Regions from separate parts of the Peribacillus sp. B-H-3 genome, predicted to be linked through region 1. Evidence: predicted binding sites of a transcription regulator. Region 1 holds the regulator's gene; each other region holds the start of a gene.
What was found. Region 1 encodes Rex, which represses fermentation and respiration genes when NADH is low (regulators of the CRP and FNR family bind a similar motif). Its sites were predicted from a motif close to TTGTGAAATATTTCACAA; they were not measured.
Positions count from the first base shown of each region.

Region 2: a site for Rex is predicted at 3,651-3,668, ahead of ACN6MY_RS14595 (DUF1641 domain-containing protein). Genes of this name have one in related genera too.
Region 3: a site for Rex is predicted at 2,465-2,482, ahead of qoxA (cytochrome aa3 quinol oxidase subunit II). Genes of this name have one in related genera too.

Region 1 covers NZ_CP183879.1:716,752-722,883, reverse strand. Annotated here, with positions in the region: gene groL (chaperonin GroEL) at 1-736, opposite strand, end outside; gene groES (co-chaperone GroES) at 797-1,081, opposite strand; gene ACN6MY_RS03510 (CPBP family intramembrane glutamic endopeptidase) at 1,482-2,213, shown strand; gene ACN6MY_RS03505 (YdiK family protein) at 2,210-2,416, shown strand; gene ACN6MY_RS03500 (DUF3885 domain-containing protein) at 2,471-3,091, opposite strand; gene ACN6MY_RS03495 (redox-sensing transcriptional repressor Rex) at 3,180-3,848, opposite strand; gene moaC (cyclic pyranopterin monophosphate synthase MoaC) at 3,883-4,377, opposite strand; gene ACN6MY_RS03485 (ABC-F family ATP-binding cassette domain-containing protein) at 4,518-6,132, shown strand, end outside.
Region 2 covers NZ_CP183879.1:2,932,394-2,938,525, reverse strand. Annotated here, with positions in the region: gene ACN6MY_RS14620 (YczE/YyaS/YitT family protein) at 1-170, shown strand, start outside; gene ACN6MY_RS14615 (glucose-1-dehydrogenase) at 205-990, opposite strand; gene ACN6MY_RS14610 (GRP family sugar transporter) at 1,015-1,872, opposite strand; gene ACN6MY_RS14605 (acyltransferase) at 1,984-3,018, opposite strand; gene ACN6MY_RS14600 (YolD-like family protein) at 3,182-3,364, shown strand; gene ACN6MY_RS14595 (DUF1641 domain-containing protein) at 3,770-4,210, shown strand; gene ACN6MY_RS14590 (NAD(P)/FAD-dependent oxidoreductase) at 4,250-5,428, shown strand; gene ACN6MY_RS14585 (hypothetical protein) at 5,602-5,961, shown strand.
Region 3 covers NZ_CP183879.1:1,056,666-1,062,797, forward strand. Annotated here, with positions in the region: gene qoxB (cytochrome aa3 quinol oxidase subunit I) at 1-1,441, opposite strand, end outside; gene qoxA (cytochrome aa3 quinol oxidase subunit II) at 1,501-2,409, opposite strand; gene ACN6MY_RS05175 (BA3454 family stress response protein) at 2,871-3,005, opposite strand; gene ACN6MY_RS05180 (amino acid ABC transporter ATP-binding protein) at 3,336-4,082, opposite strand; gene ACN6MY_RS05185 (amino acid ABC transporter permease) at 4,097-4,780, opposite strand; gene ACN6MY_RS05190 (amino acid ABC transporter substrate-binding protein) at 4,796-5,593, opposite strand.

The sequences.
Region 1 (6,132 bases):
AAAGTGATTTTCCTTGCTGTACAACCTGCTCAAGAACAGGAAGGATTTCCTGGATGCTTGTGATTTTTTTGTCAGTGATTAAGATGTATGGATTTTCAAGAACTGCTTCCATTTTATCTGAATCAGTAACCATGTATGGAGATGCATATCCACGGTCGAATTGCATACCTTCCACAACATCAAGCTCAGTAGTGAATCCTTTAGATTCTTCGATTGTGATAACACCATCATTTCCAACGCGCTCCATAGCTTCAGCGATCAGTTGTCCAACTTCTTCATCATCAGAAGAGATTGCAGCAACCTGTGCGATGGATGCTTTGCCTTCGATTGGCTTAGATATCACTTTTAATTCTTCTATTGCAGCTTTAACTGCCTTTTCGATTCCTTTGCGGATTCCCATTGGGTTAGCGCCCGCTGTTACGTTTTTAAGGCCTTCACGGATCATGGCTTGAGCAAGAACGGTTGCAGTAGTTGTACCGTCTCCAGCTACGTCATTTGTTTTGCTTGCAACTTCAGCAACAAGCTTGGCACCCATGTTTTCGAATGCATCTTCTAATTCGATTTCCTTAGCAATTGTAACACCGTCATTTGTAATTAATGGAGAACCGAATTTCTTCTCAAGAACCACGTTGCGTCCTTTAGGTCCAAGCGTTACTTTTACTGTATTTGCAAGTGCGTCCACACCGCGAAGCATGGAACGGCGAGCTTCTTCACTAAATTTAATATCTTTAGCCATTGTATAAGTTACCTCCCTAATGGTTTTAAATGTATGATTCGTTAAGTATGCCGCTAGAAATTAGCCGATTACAGCTAAAATGTCGCTTTCACGTAAAATTAAGTATTCAGAGCCTTCGTACTTCACTTCAGTACCGGCATATTTTGAGAAGATAATTAAATCGCCTTGTGCTACCTCTAAAGCAACACGTTCGCCATTATCAAGCACACGGCCTGTTCCGACAGCTACAACCTTGCCTTCTTGAGGCTTTTCTTTTGCAGTATCCGGCAAAACGATACCGCTGGCAGTCTTTTCTTCCGATTGAACTAGTTCAATAACAACGCGATCACCTAATGGTTTTAACAAAGTGAAACAACCTCCTCAAATTCTTTGGTTAATTGGTTTAGATTATTAGCACTCTACACTAACGAGTGCTAACACAATTCCTATATTAAATAAATCATCCATCTTTTGCAAGTATCTTCATGAAAAATTTTTTTATAAATTTCTAAGGCAATTGGGAAATGCTATATCGTAATAGCAATAGGCTCAGATAATGCACCAAATAGGCTGCCCGCAAACCTTTAATTGGAGTTCTCCGTGTTTTTTTGGTACCCTTTTATGTATAGAAATCTTTTTGACGGGCTGTACCTTTTAAAACATTCGCACACTTTCAGGAAAAACTGTTATGCTGTTTAAAGGATCTTTTGCAGCATGGACTGCAAGAAGAATAAAGGAAGTTTTTCTATTAAAGGAGTTTTCGTTTTTGAAAAGAGAATATTGGTTTGTCATCATCACATATATCGCCATGCAGCTATCGGGATTTGTCGGCGTACCCATCCTTATGATGCTTGGCGCCTTAACAGGTGCTTCTCACCATGATCTGCAGATGAAGTCCGGGGCATATTGGATTGTCATCAGCTTCCTGGCAGCACTGGTGCTTGTTTTATTCTTTATGAGGCATGATATGAGAGAAAGCAGGAACAGCCGGAATCAGGCTTCTATTCCTGTGTCAATTGCGTGGGCGGTTGCAGGGATCTTTCTCGCCTTGTTTTCCCAGTCCATCGCGTCCTATCTGGAACAGCTTTTTGGCATCAGCCCGGGCTCTAAGAATACTCAGGACATCCTGACGCTTATCAAACAGGTGCCGTGGGTCATCTTTGTCAGTTCCGTTATCGGGCCGATCCTTGAGGAAATTATCTTCAGGAAAATTATTTTCGGATCACTTCATAAGCGTTATAATTTCTTTTTGTCTGCATTGATCAGTTCGTTCATTTTTGGTCTTGCCCATATGGAATTCGTTCATATTCTACTTTATACGGCAATGGGCTTTTCGTTTGCATTCTTATATAATAAAACGAAAAGAATTTGGGTATCAATGTTTGCCCACGTGGCAATGAATACATTGGTCGTTATTTTGCAATTGTTCAGCAAGGATATCGAAAAAATGGCCCAAAATGCTAAACATGTGCAAGGCATCATCGGAGGGTTTTTATGAGACGGCAGCAATCACCGCTTGCTATGGGGATCCTTTATTTCGGCTTAGGCATTCTATTTACTGTATATGCCATCCAGCATGTCTCTCACTCTGGATGGGGATTCATTTCATTATTTCTCATCCTTTTGGCCACACTGGACATTGGATCTGGAATACGGATGCTGCTTTTATATGCCAAGATAAAATCTTCTAAACAAAAATAGTCTGTTAAATTTTCGGGGGAAACACCTGTAATGGTGTTTCCCTTTCTACATCCTTCAATTGAAAACCTTATCATTTCTTGGCCTGTCATAATCCAATATCCAATCATTATATAATTCATACATCCCTCTAATTGTGTAAGGTGAAGCTGCTAATACATCACAGCCTCTATCATCATAAACGTGAAAAATGGTTTTCTTATTTATATTAATGAAATAAACGCTATGATGCATCCTTGGTTTTATACCAAGATCCTGATTGCATATCGCCTTTAACAAAGGTTTATATGTCAATTCAGCCGTTTTGCACTTCAGAGAAAACCTGTGTGTTCTATATATTCCTTCTTGATCATCTTCCGGATATAAATAGGGCATTATTTCGTGCTTTAACCTATACAAAAGCGGCTTCTCAACATACGGTGAAAAGTTACTGAATTTACGTATACTGTATTTTCCTTTATCACAATCATTTACATCCATACTTACAAAAATATCATCATCAGAAGAATGCAGGGCTTCAAATAATGTAATGACCCTTTTATAGCAGCCTAACACATATGGGCTGTTCGGATAAGAATACTCCCTTTTCCACTCCGCTCCAAGCTCAAATCGTATGCCAGTATCCCAGCTATAAAATAAAGGTGGTTTTAGTTCTAAATCAGGGAATGTTTCGTGCATAAATTCATTTACTTTCACTCCAGCACCTCATAACATTTTTGTAAGAAAAAGCTAAAAATAAAAATGCTGCCCATTCCGGCAGCATTTTTTATTCGTTGTCAGGAAGAACTTCTTCCCCGGAAACCGGATAATGTTTAAGAAAGTAGATCAGCGATTGAAGCTCAACTGCAAGATCTATATGATGGATCCTGATTGACTGCGGCACATTCAGCCTTGCAGGTGTGAAATTCAGGATTCCCCTGATGTCTGATTCAACCAGAAGGTCTGTAATCGGCTGTGCAGCCTGTGCTGGAACCGTCAAAATAGCTACAGCCACATTTCTTTCCTTTAGTCTTGCACTGATTTCATTCATATGAAAAACAGGCACATCGCTTATCGTGGTTCCTACTTTCGCTTCATCTACATCAAAAGCAATTTCGATCTTTGTATTATTGTTTTTCAAAAAATTATAATTTAAAAAAGCAGTCCCCAAATTGCCCACACCAATCAAAGCAACTTTTGTCAATTCATCCTGATCGAGCGTCTTTGAGAAAAAAGAAAGCAGGTAATTCACATTATACCCGTATCCCTTTTTGCCAAGCGCACCAAAATAGGAAAAGTCCCGCCGGATTGTCGCTGAATCAACTTTCACTGCCTCGCTTAGTTCCGCGGAGGAAACCCTCTGCTTGCCAGAGACATGCAAATTCTTCAGAAATCGGTAGTATAAGGGCAGCCGTTTCGCTGTTGCCTGCGGTATCTTCATTTGTTCTTGACTCATTCTTTTCCCCCGCTTTCAAGCAAATCTCTTTATGCTATTGATTGATTTGCCTTTTATAATCCGGACTGGAGACCCCGCCAGTTTTTTCGATTAAGTATGTCGGGCCGATGACCATTCCTTTATCAATGGCCTTGCACATATCATAGACAGTCAGCGCAGTAACTGAAGCGGCTGTCAGCGCTTCCATTTCCACTCCTGTACTTCCTTTTGTCTTGGCAGCTGCTTCTATCATAAGACGATAGCCGTCTTCCTCTTCTTTCCATTGGAACGAAATATTGACGCCCTGAAGCGGAATGGGATGGCACATTGGAATAATGACTGATGTGCTCTTGCTTGCCATAATTCCAGCCACCTGTGCCACAGCAAGGACATCCCCCTTTTTCATCTTATTATGGACTATATTCTCGTAAATCTCTCTATTTAAAGAAATACTCGAAGCGGCCACAGCCGTCCTGACTGTTTCAGGCTTTTGGCTCACATCGACCATTTTCGCCCTTCCCTGCTCATTAAAATGAGTAAATTCAGCCATAAAAAAACACCTCTTTCTTAAATGATACACTATTATACCCATTTTGCGGAACCTTTGTTTTATGTTTCACATAATCACTTCTATTGCCGATAGAGCCTGCAATACGTTACACTATCACTATAGCAATTGAGGTGAATACGATGATTTTACTGCAAATAAATCAGCTCACAAAGTATTATGGTGCTGAATTAATATTATCAAATATGAAGCTTGAGGTACAAAACCGGGATCGGATTGCTCTGGTTGGCCGCAATGGCGCCGGAAAATCGACCCTGTTAAAAATAATTGCCGGAAAATTATCGCATGATGGCGGAGAAATCCTGAAGCCTAAAGGAGTATCCATCGGTTATTTAGCTCAAGATACCGGCCTTGAGTCAGAGCTGTCCATCCAAAATGAAATGCTGACGGTTTTCAGTGATTTAATTAATCAGGAAAAAGAACTGCGAAGACTTGAAGAAAGCATGTCGAAGCCTGAAATCTTCGAAAATGACGTCCTGTACCAAAAGGTTATGAAGGAATATGATGAACTTCAGGTCAGCTTTAAAGAACAAGGCGGGTACCAGTATGAAGCGGATATTCGCTCTGTCCTGCACGGCCTTCAATTCGCAGGCTTTGACAGCTCAACACTTATATCTTCCTTGAGCGGCGGCCAAAAAACGAGGCTTGCCCTTGCCAAGCTTTTGCTGAAAAAACCCGATATTCTGATACTGGATGAGCCGACCAACCATTTGGATATTGAAACACTGTCCTGGCTCGAACAATATCTCCAAGGCTACCAGGGAGCTGTTTTAATTGTATCACATGACCGCTATTTCCTTGATAAGGTGGTCAATCAGGTTTATGAAATTTCCAGGCACTCTATAAAGAAATACTTTGGAAATTACAGCAATTACCTGGTGAAAAAAGCGGAGGATTATGACCGTGACTTAAAGCAATTTGAAAAACAGCAGGATGAAATCGAAAAGCTGCGTGACTTTGTGCAGAAAAACATAACACGTGCCTCCACCACAAAACGGGCTCAGAGCAGACGGAAGCAGCTCGAGAAAATGGATGTTTTGGACAGGCCGCAGGGAGATGAAAAATCCGCCAATTTTTCATTTGGAATTGATAAACAAAGCGGCAATGAAGTTCTCCACATCAACAGCCTGGGGATCGGTTATCAGGAACAGCCGGTAGCAAGCAATGTCACTCTTCGGATCGCTAAAGGAGACAGCATGGCGCTTGTTGGACCAAATGGCGTCGGTAAATCAACGCTGCTAAAAACAATCATTGGCAGATTGCAGCCCTTACAGGGTGATTTCCGATTTGGCACAAATGTACAGGTCAGCTATTATGATCAGGAGCAGGCGAACCTTGTTTCCAATAAACGCGTGCTGAACGAACTATGGGATGAACATCCCCTATTGCCTGAAAAAGATATCCGTACCGTTCTTGGCAACTTCCTTTTCTCAGGGGACGATGTGCTGAAGACTGTCTCCACACTTAGCGGCGGTGAGAAGGCACGCCTTGCACTTGCGAAAATCATGATGGAAAAAGGCAACTTCCTTATCATGGATGAGCCAACCAACCATCTTGACTTAGACAGCAAGCTTGTACTCGAAAATGCCTTGATTGATTATCCAGGGACCATCCTTTTTGTTTCTCATGACAGATATTTCATTAACAGGATAGCAACCAAGGTAATAGAGCTTTCTGGCACCGGCAGTGAAGAATTCCTGGGAGATTATGATTATTATCTTCAGAAGAAGCAGGAAC
Region 2 (6,132 bases), 2.2 Mb from region 1:
TGCTCTTACTGGGTTTTTTCTTGAGCGGACCCGTTTTTGTAGCCACATTCCTTTATACGTTCATTCAAAGCCCTATATTTCAAACTTCATTAAAAATGTTCCGCATTCTGCTGCTCAATTTAGAAAAAAAGGAAAAGCTTCCTGCTGCAGAAATTACCCAGAAGGGTTAGGAAAAGGCACACATATCGTGTGCCTTTATACTTTTTAACCTCTTCCTGCTTGAAAGGATGGATATTTCGTCATTCCTCCATCAACAAATAGGGTAATGCCTGTAACATAGCTTGCTTCAGAGGAGGCAAGCCATGCGGCGGCGGCAGCTACTTCCTCTGGTTTGCCAATGTATCCCATAGGAATCATGCTTTCAACATCCTTTTTTTGCTTAGGATCAGCAAACTTTTCTGCATTGATAGGAGTGTTGATTGCACCGGGACCTATATTATTCACCCTGATGCCTTTTGGTGCGTATTCTAATGCAAGTGTTTCTGTCATGAGCTTAATACCGCCTTTGCTTGCTGCATAGTGCACAAACAGAGGCCATGGAATCATTTCGTGAACGCTAGACATATTAATGATGCTTCCCTTAATATTGTGGTTAACAAAATGTTTTAAAGCTTCGCGGCTGCCTAAGAAGGCACCGGTTAAATTTGTATTCAGCACTGAATTCCAGTCATCAAGCGAAAGCTCGTGTGAAGGAACAGCATTTTCGATACCGGCATTATTGACCATGACATCAAGTGTGCCAAAAGTACTGATGGCCGTTTGCACCAGATTGATGACATCCTTTTCGTCGTTAACATCTCCCTTTACAATCACTGCTTCTCCGCCAGCCTGCTCGATTTCCTTTTTGACCGTCAAAGCTTCTTCTTCATCTTTATAATAATTTACAACAACTTTGGCTTTTTCCTGGCCAAACCGGACTCCCATTGCTTTTCCAAGCCCTGTTGAACCTCCTGTAATCACAACGACTTTTCCATTCAAATCAGTATACATCAAACATTCCTCCTATTAAGTTTGTTATGTTCTGGATTTTGCGAGCCCAAGGAATACAGCACCTCCAATAATGAGGATGATACCAGCTGCAATACCGATAAGCTGCTTTTTTGTTTTCTTTTCTTTTAAAAAAATGATTCCGCCGAGCGTTGAGATAATTATGCCCATTTGTGAAAGGGAGAAGCTGGTGCCAACGCCTACTTTTGGCTGTGAGATGAACAAAAATAAATTTCCGGCTGCCCATATTAAACCAGCAATGATATTCTTCACCGTATACATATTGAACGGTTTATGCCGGTATGTAAGGATAAGGCCGCCAACGACCATTCCTATTGCCTGAGGCAATAGAGCTGACCAGCTATCAATGTGAAAGAACCTGATGATTACTACATAAACCAGATATCCGATAGTAGAAATAATCAGGGTGAAAATACCTTTTTTGAGCTGCCCTTGTTCTTCCGATTGATCGGGACCTTTAAGGGTGGTAAGGATAATGCCGATTACAATCAGCACCAGTGCAATGACGCCCAATATAATGGAGGTTTTAGTCGCCCATTCTTTAAAGGCGATTACTCCAAATAGTGAAGCGGATACAAGCTGCATCCCTGTTGAGATAGGCATGGTTTTTGAAACGCCCATATACTCTACAGCTTTTAATTGATTTCGCTGTCCAAGTGTCCAAAACAATCCTGAAATGAAACCAATGAGCAGGATGAAGGAAGTTAAGTGAGGATGTACAATTACGTAAATAACGATTGAAAAAAACAGTGCACCGATCGTTGTGCCAAGTGTTTGGCTATAAGGGCCTCCTCCGAGCCGGACGTTTACTAATACAATGCTTCCCCAAAATAATGCAGGAAAAAGAGCTAGCAGAATATCCATTATCAAACCTTCTTTCTGTAGAAGCAGCACATTGTCAGGCAGTCGATTATGCCTGGTCTTATTGTTTCTTTTTAGAGAAAAGTTATGTATGACTCACATTCCTTCCACATCCTAAATCCCGGCCATCTTTTTCGCTGACTGTAGCATTCTATATACATAGAAGGAAATAAAGAAAACAAATAGGGTTTCAAACAGACTCCATATAAAATTTTCGGACATTTTTAGGCCCGCAGTTTGCAAATACAGATTAACCAGATTAAGAAAGAAAACGTGGATAACATAAATACCTAAAGAATCAGCGCCGATTTTCGTGACAAATAAATTTTTTCCATGCTGATTGTATTGCAGGACGAAAATAAATAAACTGGCCGTCAGAAAAATTGTAGAAATGAAATATTCCCCGTGGCTGCCTGAGAGCTTTCTATCCAGAAGATAGGCTTCAATTACCTGCAATACTGCAAAACAGCTAAATAAGAGCACATATATTTTAATGGCCATTCTTTTTTTATTGATCTTGTCTTTATGTGAGGCAATGAAAAACCCTAAAGTACTGTAAAATAACCCGAAAAACAAGGCATCTCTAGTAGGGATCGGCATCTTATAAAACATCGTATACGACTGGCCTAATAAGCCTGCTAGGTTTAAGATCAAACTTGCCAATATCAAGAGGTGTATTTTTTTTAACCGGAAAAAAATATAGAGAATGAAAATGCTCCACACTAGGGCGGGAAGAAACCATAGTTGATATCCGCTTGTTCCTTTTCCGTAATATAAAAGGTCCAGCAGCGCAAAATCGTCCAAATAGTGCAAGATGTCATCGGTTGCTTCAGCGCCATGATGGGTCATAAAAAGGACACTAATATCATATATGCAATAAAAAAGAAACCATAAGGCATAAATGGAAAGCAGTTTCATCAAATATTTAATAAAATAGGTTTCAGTGCTCTTTGACCGGGTTATTTTTCTTCCAAATAAATAGCCTGATGACATGAAGAAAAAGGGGACGGCAAATCTAGAAAGGGCATCAAGCATATAAAAACCTGCCAAGTGATCTAAAGGAAAGGTGTGTATGACGACAACTGCAAAAATTGAGTAGAACTTTATATAGTCGATAGCATAATTTCTTGTATTGATGCTGCGTTCCATAATAACCCTTCTTTCTTTTCTATCTGTTCTTTACCGTTTATCATCCATTCATTTTTATACAACAAAAAATATGTTAACATGTTCACAAATGTAAACGCTTACTGTATAATAAGCACATATCATAAACGGTCCTGGAATAGAATCACAGAAAGGGGATGTTAGTTTGATTTTAAAAGAACTTAGCAGAAACAGTCTGCTCACAATCAATTTTTATCAAAACGGGCTGATGAGAACCTGCAGAGGTAGGGTAAGAACATTAAATACAATTGAACAGACACTTTCGCTTGAGGATGAAAACCAAAACATCTTTTTTATCCGGCTTTCTGGCATAAGGGAAATTTATTAACGTCATCAAGGTTTCTTCTATTCCTGCAAACCTTGCTGGCGTCATTTTTTTCTTATAGAAAGCAACAGGACATTAACAAAATTTTTTCTGCAGGAAATAAAAAAAAATTATAAAACATGTAAACTAGATGAACAATTTTTTTGAAATAGTGTTATAATATTTTAGTAAGCAAATTATATATTTTTATATTTACTATTTTTATAAGTGAAAAATGGGCGAATAGGTTTTTTTGTCCAATTACTATTTGTAAAGCCGGGCAGTTTGTGTTCTCTTTTTTTGTAATAGTATGTGTAAAGATTCACAAACTTATTGGCTGAAATTGGTCAAGAAGGAAATCTTGCGGGGACGGGAATGTGTTTTCCCGAAAAAATCAGCAGAATTGCTTATTGTAAAGGAGAATTGGAAATGTCAGAAACTACCACTCAAAATATGTCTGAACAAGCGAAAGTTTTAACAGCCAGCCAAGAAAAGCTTGATGTACTGGATCAGCTTTTAAAACCAGAGGTTCAGGAATCATTGACAGCATTAGTCGATCAGCTTCCAAAATTAACTGAACTAGTCGGTATTCTTACAAAGTCTTATGACTTTGCTCAAAGTGTAGCAACTGATGATGTTCTTAAAAGTGATACAGTAGGTGCCATTACAGAAATGGCTGAACCAGTGATCCACACTGCAAAGAATCTTGCAGCTACAGCTATTGAAGCAAAAGACCGTGCAGATGCAAGCAATGAAGTAATCGGTGTATTTGGATTGCTTAAATTGCTTAAAGATCCTCAGGCACAAAAGATGTTCCGGTTTGTAAATGCATTTCTTCAGGTTTCATCTGAACGCGACAACTTAAAATAATTTATTGTTACTATAATCAGTAAGGACGGGGGATATATTATGTCAAAGAAAATTGTCATCTTAGGTGCAGGTTACGGCGGACTGCTATCTGCTTTAACACTGCGCAAATATATGGATAAAACTCAAGCACAGGTTACAGTGGTCAACCAATACCCTACACACCAAATTATCACTGAGCTGCACCGTCTTGCAGCCGGGAGCATTTCTGAGCAGGCTGTTGCTATGCCTCTTGAGAAATTGTTCAAAGGAAAAGACATTGATCTAAAAATTGCAAAGGTTGATTCTTTCTCTGTTGATCAGAAGGAAGTAAAACTAAGCGATGGATCTGTTCTTTCTTATGATGCACTTGTTGTCGGACTTGGAAGCACTACTGCTTACTTCGGCATTCCTGGACTTGAAGAAAACAGCATGGTTCTTAAATCTGCTGCAGATGCAGTGAAAATCCAGCGTCATGTGGAAGAGCGCATCCGTGAATATGCAAAAACGAAGAATGAAGCAGATGCTACCATTCTTATCGGCGGAGGCGGATTGACTGGTGTTGAATTAGTCGGCGAAATCGCTGATAAAATGCCTAAAATAGCTAAAAGCTATGGAGTGAATCCAAAGGAAATCAAATTGATGCTCGTTGAAGCAGGCCCTAAAATTCTTCCTGTTCTTCCTGATCACTTGATTGAACGTGCAACTGCAAGCCTTGAAGCACGCGGCGTCACTTTCTTGACAGGACTTCCTGTTACAAACGTAGAAGGAAATACTGTTGACTTGAAAGATGGTCAAAAAATCGTAACCAACACATTTGTTTGGACTGGCGGAGTTCAAGGAAATCCTCTTGTGGGCCAATCCGGACTTGAAGTGAACCGCGGACGTGCGACAGTCAATGATTTCCTTCAATCTACATCACATAATGATGTATTTATTGCTGGAGACAGTGCGGTATACTTTGCTGCAGATGGCCGTCCATTCCCGCCGACTGCACAAATCGCATGGCAAATGGGCGAACTAATCGGCTATAATCTGTTCGCATTCCTTGAAGGAAAAGAATTTGAGCAATTCAGCCCGATTAATTCCGGAACACTTGCAAGCCTTGGACGCAAAGATGCTGTGGCCACGATCGGTGCAAATTCTACAGCTCTTAAAGGCCTTCCTGCTACACTAATGAAGGAAGCAAGCAATGTGCGTTATTTAACTCACATTAAAGGATTATTCAGCTTAGCGTATTAATAAAACCTGTTATTTAAAGCCCTGGTACACACGGTTATATACCGTATGTGTCAGGGCTTTTTTGTGTATATTTAATGGTGATAACTAATAAGGAAAGAAAAAAAGGTGGCCCATACAATGGAACTCCAAGGTTCAAAAAAATTATAGATTAGTAGTTTCCGTAAAAGCCTTCATTGCGGCTACGGCCGCAGCCGCATCTGTTTACGTTTGACGATACCTGCAGTGGTGATTTAGTATTCTTAACAGGGTCAGTAAGGCTAACTACGGTTCTAGCTATTGCTGCAGGAGCTACCTTAAATATCCGTAAATCTCACAGGTTTCAAAATCCACTGACAGGAGCAATAATTTTTTCTGAACCGCTTCCAACTGTTGCATTAGGTGTAGCGACTACTTCAATAATTCCATTAGATTTTGTGGATGTTTTGAATAACATAGATGAAGAGGTAATTTATACTCTTACCATAAGTGCTACTGCCGCAATTGCAACCACTCTTACTATTTCTACAACTTTTACAGGTGCAGAATATAGATAATTCAATAATCAATATCTTGATCTGGATGTATTTTTACTCCGGATTTTTCGTGTTTGTTTATGAGCTATGTTATAGGGGAAAACCTTCGTCTAAGTAAATGTGATGTTTTGGAAAAGAAGTTAATAGTATAGAATAATTTTTTTCTCATATATGGTGATTTAAATAAAAATA
Region 3 (6,132 bases), 340 kb from region 1:
AGTAAGTGTACATACGGCGTGCCATTCCGTTTAGCCCAAGAATGAATAGCGGGAAGAATGCCACGTTAAAGCTGATTGCGATAAACCAGAAAGCAAGCTTTCCAAGTCGTTCGTTCAATTTGAAACCAAAAACTTTAGGGAACCAGAAGTGGAACCCGGCGATTACCGCAAACACTGCTCCTGGAATTAATACGTAGTGGAAATGCGCTACAAGGAACATTGTGTTGTGGTACTGATAATCGGCACTTGCCATTGCAAGCATTACGCCTGTAACACCGCCGATTGTAAAAATCGGAATGAATGCCAATGAATAAAGCATCGGTGTAGTGAAAGTAATTTTCCCTTTGCGAAGGGTGAAGAGCCAGTTGAATATCTTAACCCCGGTAGGAACCGCGATAGCCATTGTTGTAATGGAGAAGAATCCATTAACCATTGCTCCGTGGCCCATTGTATAGAAATGGTGAGCCCATACTACGAAAGAAAGCAATGAAATGGCAACCATGCTTATTACCATGGATTTGTAGCCATAAAGGTTTTTGCGTGAAAATGCTGAAATGATTTCACTGTAAATACCGAAAGCAGGCAGGATAACGATATAAACCTCAGGATGTCCCCATACCCAGAAAAGGTTGGCCCAAAGCATATCCATACCGCCGTTCTGCATTGTAAAGAACTGTGTGCCGAATTGACGGTCAAACATCATTAGAGCAAGTGCTACAGTCAATACAGGGAAAGCGAAAACGATAATTACGTTTGTAACAAGGATAGACCAAGTAAACATTGGCATTTTCATTAAAGTCATGCCTGGAGCTCTCATTTTCAGAATGGTAACAAGGAAGTTAATACCTGTCAGCAATGTACCGATACCGGCAATCTGAAGTGATAGAGAGTAATAGTTATTTCCTACTGTTGGGCTGAACTCTTTGCTTGCAAGCGGGAAGTATGCAGACCAGCCTGCGTCAGGAGAACCACCGATAACAAAGGAAATATTGAATAGCATAGCTCCGGCAAAGAAAAACCAGAAGCTTACAGCGTTCAAACGAGGGAATGCAACGTCACGCGCCCCGATTTGAAGCGGAACAACAACGTTCATTAACCCAATAATAAATGGCATAGCCATGAACAGGATCATGATGACCCCATGAGTTGTAAAGATTTCATTATAATGCTGTGCATCAAGCAGGCCATTATCTGGCATTGCAGTTTGAGCACGCATCAAAAGTGCGTCGACGCCTCCGCGGAAAAGCATAAGCAAGGCGGCTAAAATGTACATGACACCGATACGTTTATGATCGACAGTTGTCAGCCATTCGCGCCAAAGATATCCCCATTTCTTAAAATAGGTTAATCCTGCAAGAATAGCGATTGAAACGACAACGATACTGACCATGGCTCCGTAGATCATCGGTTCACCGGTTACGAAAAATTCGTCCCATTTCATACGTTTGTGACTCCTTTCTTATTGTTAATAGAATTGTGATTCATATTAAGTCACATTGATTATTTGTCGTTCCCCATATCCATTCCATCCATGTCAGAAGACTTCATATCTGCATCTCCGCCATGATGATGGCTGGCATTTTTGCCTTCTGGTGCCGGGTTGAATTTCAGGTGAGTGGAAGTGAAAGTCTCACGGCCAACGTGCTCAGCCTTAAGAAGCTTATTAAATTTAGATTCAGTCAGTTTAGGAGCTGTATTTTTTACGTCAGCAACCCATTTCTTATAATCTTTTGGCGAAAGTGATTGTGCTTCGAAATCCATGTCAGCAAATCCCCGTCCTGAGAAGTTGGAGTTTCTGCCCATGAAAGAGCCTGGTGCATTCGCAACTAAACGAAGTTTATTTACCATATCGCTCATTGCATATTTTTGTCCGGCAAGCTGTGGAATCCAGAAGCTTGAGATCGGACCATAAGAATAGAGACGGAATTCAATCGGTCGGTTTGTAGGAATGTTTACATAGTTAACTGTCTCGATATTTTCTTCCGGATAGCTGAAGTGCCATTTCCAGTTAGATGATGCAGCATAGATAACGACAGGTTTTTGTGATTCATAACCCTTAGGAGTCGTTTCAACTGCATTCGTCGTACGGACAGTTACAACTGACAGTACAGCAACGATGATAACCGGAATTGCAATCCAGATTGTTTCAAGAACCTTGCTGCCCTCGTCATGCGGAGGCTCATAATCTTTATCCGCTTTAGAAGCGCGATATTTGGTTAACATAATTACAAAAAGTACATACACGACAAGTAAGATGAAAATCATGACTAAGATGGAGAATAAAATCGTGTCAGATTGCGTTTTAGCGACCGGACCCTTTGGATCAAAGATTAGTAACGAATTTTCGCAGCCTGAAAGCACTGTGGCAATAGTGAAAATTATAAACAGGAAAGCCCATTTCATTTTCATAATGTACCCCTTTCTTATATAGTGGTTAAAGCAATTTGTTAGTTATTCAGAAAAAGTGTTAAACATTTCACAAACTGACGTATCTATCTTATTCCCATAGGAGAAAAAATACAATCTAAAGTTACGCAGTGTCACAAAAAGTTCATTTATTATTGGTGAACAATTGGAAGCACAAACTAAAAGCTGGATATATTTAAGTAAGTAAAATATGATGGTAGTTTAGTATTTATACTTTTGAAAACAGTATTCTGATATAACTGAAATGATTAAATTATCCAACTTTTTAGAAAATAATGAATATCATCAAACGGCATTCTAATTTCCTAGTATGGCTGAAATCAAAGGAAGCCATACTCTGGAATTGAAATTTCTCTATAATATGGAAAGAAAATAATTATTTCATAAAACTAAATAGTATATACCAATGAAAAAGCAGGTATCTCTTGGATGCCTGCTTTAAGTTAATTAGCAACTTGTTTTTGTATCTGTTCCATTGCGGTTTGGTAAATTTCCTCTTGAGCTGTGCCTCTGCGTGCAATTACATTTGTCTGGTAGCACTTTCCCTGATAATCCAGTTTAACTGTTATTTCAATCATTTGTTCCACCTCCGTTATAGCGGAATATTTTTTCTATAGTATATATACCAAAAATCATCCCTTTTAAAACACATAATCCATTAATAATGGATATTTTTAAATAAAAACATGAAGCAGCCTTTTTTGATCGTGGTGCCATGGAACAAGGGGTTGATTTCCGCTCCAGGATACTCGCTTCCCGCTAATCTAAGCAGGAGTCTCGCACCTTACGCTCCAATAAACCTCATTTAATAATGAGACCGCCTCACAGAAATCATTAAAAAATAACAATTTTAAAAAAAAGAGCCATTAAAAAACACGAAACTAAAAATGTTTCGTGTTTTTTACCGTTTAACGTGCGTTTACTTTATTCAGGAATTGAAGGGTGCGTTTATTGCGGGTGTTGATAAGTACTTCTTCAGGAGTGCCTTTTTCAGCTATTACTCCTTGATCCATGAAGACTACGGTATCAGCAACATCGTTTGCAAATTGCATTTCGTGTGTCACGACAACCATAGTCATGCCTTCTTCAGCAAGATTTTTCATAACCTTAAGAACTTCACCGACAAGTTCTGGATCCAGGGCGGAGGTGGGTTCATCAAACAATAGTACTTCTGGGTCCATAGCCATGGCGCGTGCTATGGAAATCCTCTGCTGCTGGCCTCCGGAAAGCTGATGCGGATACATGTCCGCACGATCAGCGAGGCCAACCTTATCCAGAAGATTCATCGCCTTTTTACGGGCCTCCTGTTTGGAACGCTTCAGGACAATTACTTGGCCCTCCATAATATTCTCGACTGCAGTAAGGTGCGGGAAGAGGTTGTAGTTCTGGAATACCATTCCCGTTTGCTGCCGGAAAGCGACAACTTCTTTTTTATTGGTTTTTGATCCTTCATTAAAAGACATATTTTTGTTTCCCAGCACAATCGAGCCTGCGTCTGGAATCTCAAGCAGGTTTAAACAGCGGAGAAGCGTTGTCTTTCCTGAACCGGAAGGACCGATGATAACTGCTGTTTTACCTCTTTCAATTGAAAGGTCAATGCCTTTTAAAACTTCCAGGTCATTAAATCTTTTTTTTAGGCCATCTAAGATAATCATTTGATGTTCCTCCATTATTTAGCCACACTTCGCTCAAAGCGGATTTCGAGTTTAGTCTGCAAATAAGAAAGCACGGTGCTGAATATAAGGTAGATAAAAGCTACTTCAATATAAAGCCATAAAGGCTCATAGGTTACAGCAGCAATTTGCTGCCCTTTTTGAAATAATTCTGTAACTGTAATTGTTGCAGCAAGTGATGTATCCTTCACAAGGCTGATAAATGAATTCCCAAGAGGAGGGATGGAAACCCGGACAGCTTGAGGAAGAATAATTCTTCTCATGGCCTGTCCCCTTGTCATTCCGATAGAATAGGCAGCCTCCCATTGGCCTTTTGGAATGGAAAGGATTGCAGCGCGTATGATTTCAGAGCTGTATGCGCCTTTATTTAAAGTAAATACAATAATTGCGGCCGGAAGCGGGTCTAACGTTATATTCACACTGGGCAAACCATAGAAAATGATGAATAGCTGGACAAGCAGGGGTGTTCCCCTGAAGATCCAAACATAAAATTTCACCAGTGCTACCAGGGGTTTAACCCCGGATATGCGGGCAACTGCTGCAAAAAACGCCAGCAGGAGTCCGAGAATAAAGGTAATCAGCGTAAGCGGTATTGTATAATAAAGACCCGCTTTTAAGATAGGAAAAAAGGAATCGCTAAGGATTCCTAATATTCGGGTGACTCGTTCATCAGCAAACATATCTATTCAATTCCTTTACTTCGATACGTCCGTTCCAAACCATTTTTTAGAGATTTTTAAGTACGTACCGTCTTTTTTCATATCTGCCAAGGCTTTATTGATCTCAGTTACAAGCTTGCCGCTGTCTTTACGGAAAAGGAAAGCATTGCTTGTTGCATTTTTTTCTTCATATACCTTCTTGATCGGCAATTCAGGGCGCTGCTTGATTAAATCAAGGTATGAAAGGCTGTCATTCAGTGTTGCATCAACCCTTTTGGAAGTAATAAGGTCAATGGATTGATTGAAGCCATCTACCACTGTGTTTGTTGCTCCGTGCTGTTCAGCAATTTTGCGATAGTTGCTGTCTAAGGACTGTGCAACTTTTTTACCTTTCAAATCATCAAGTGTTTTGATGTCTTTGTTGTCCTTATTTACGATCAGGACAGCTTTAGACACGATGTATGGATTTGAAAAGTCATATTTTTTCTTGCGGTCATCACGCACAGCAACTTCATTAGCCACCATGTCATAGCGTTTTGAATCAAGTCCGGCAATCATGCCGTCCCATTTTGTTTCAATGAACTTCGGCTTGATATTCAGGCGCTTGAAAACTTCCTGGGCAATTTCAACGTCAAATCCAGTTAATTTGCCGGATTTGTCATGAAAAGTAAAAGGTGCATAAGTTCCTTCTGTACCAATCGTTACTTCGCCTTTCTTCTTCACTTGATCATAAAGACTGTTTGATGCTGAGTTGTTTTTATCCTTGCTTGTGCCGCAGGCTGATAAAGCCACGACAAGAATCAATGCAAGAAAAGACCATGCTGCTTTCTTCATATCTTAACCCCCACTATTTTTATCGGTATTATTAAAAACTTAATCAGAATACTTGAAAAAAATTTGCTTGTCAACGAATTAAGCACTCCTTATTATGTCTCTTTAAACCAAATATTATTTTTAAAATACAGATACCCTTAGAGAAGGAGGCGAAAACGTATTTAGAAATAAGGTTCTGTAAATCTTGCCTGTTGAAAAAAACTGCATTGAGCTTTAACAGAGCCCGTAAAAAAGGAGATGTAAAAATGAATTGATTGACAAAGCTTGTTTTTTTACATATAGTAACAAAGAAAAAAATACATATTCCGTGAAGCGGGAGAGGTTCATAGCGGCAACCCTCTATAAAAAACTATGGCTTGATCCTATACCAATCAACCATATCACTGAGGCGATATGGTTTTTCTTTTTTTAGGCTTTGCTAAAGTACAATGGTGATTTCTGTACTTTGTTGATTGGAGCGGATACGCTTGACTCCTGGAGGATTAGCATTACAGGCGAGCCTCCACAGACGCTTGGCGACGAGGTGGCTCGGCGAACGC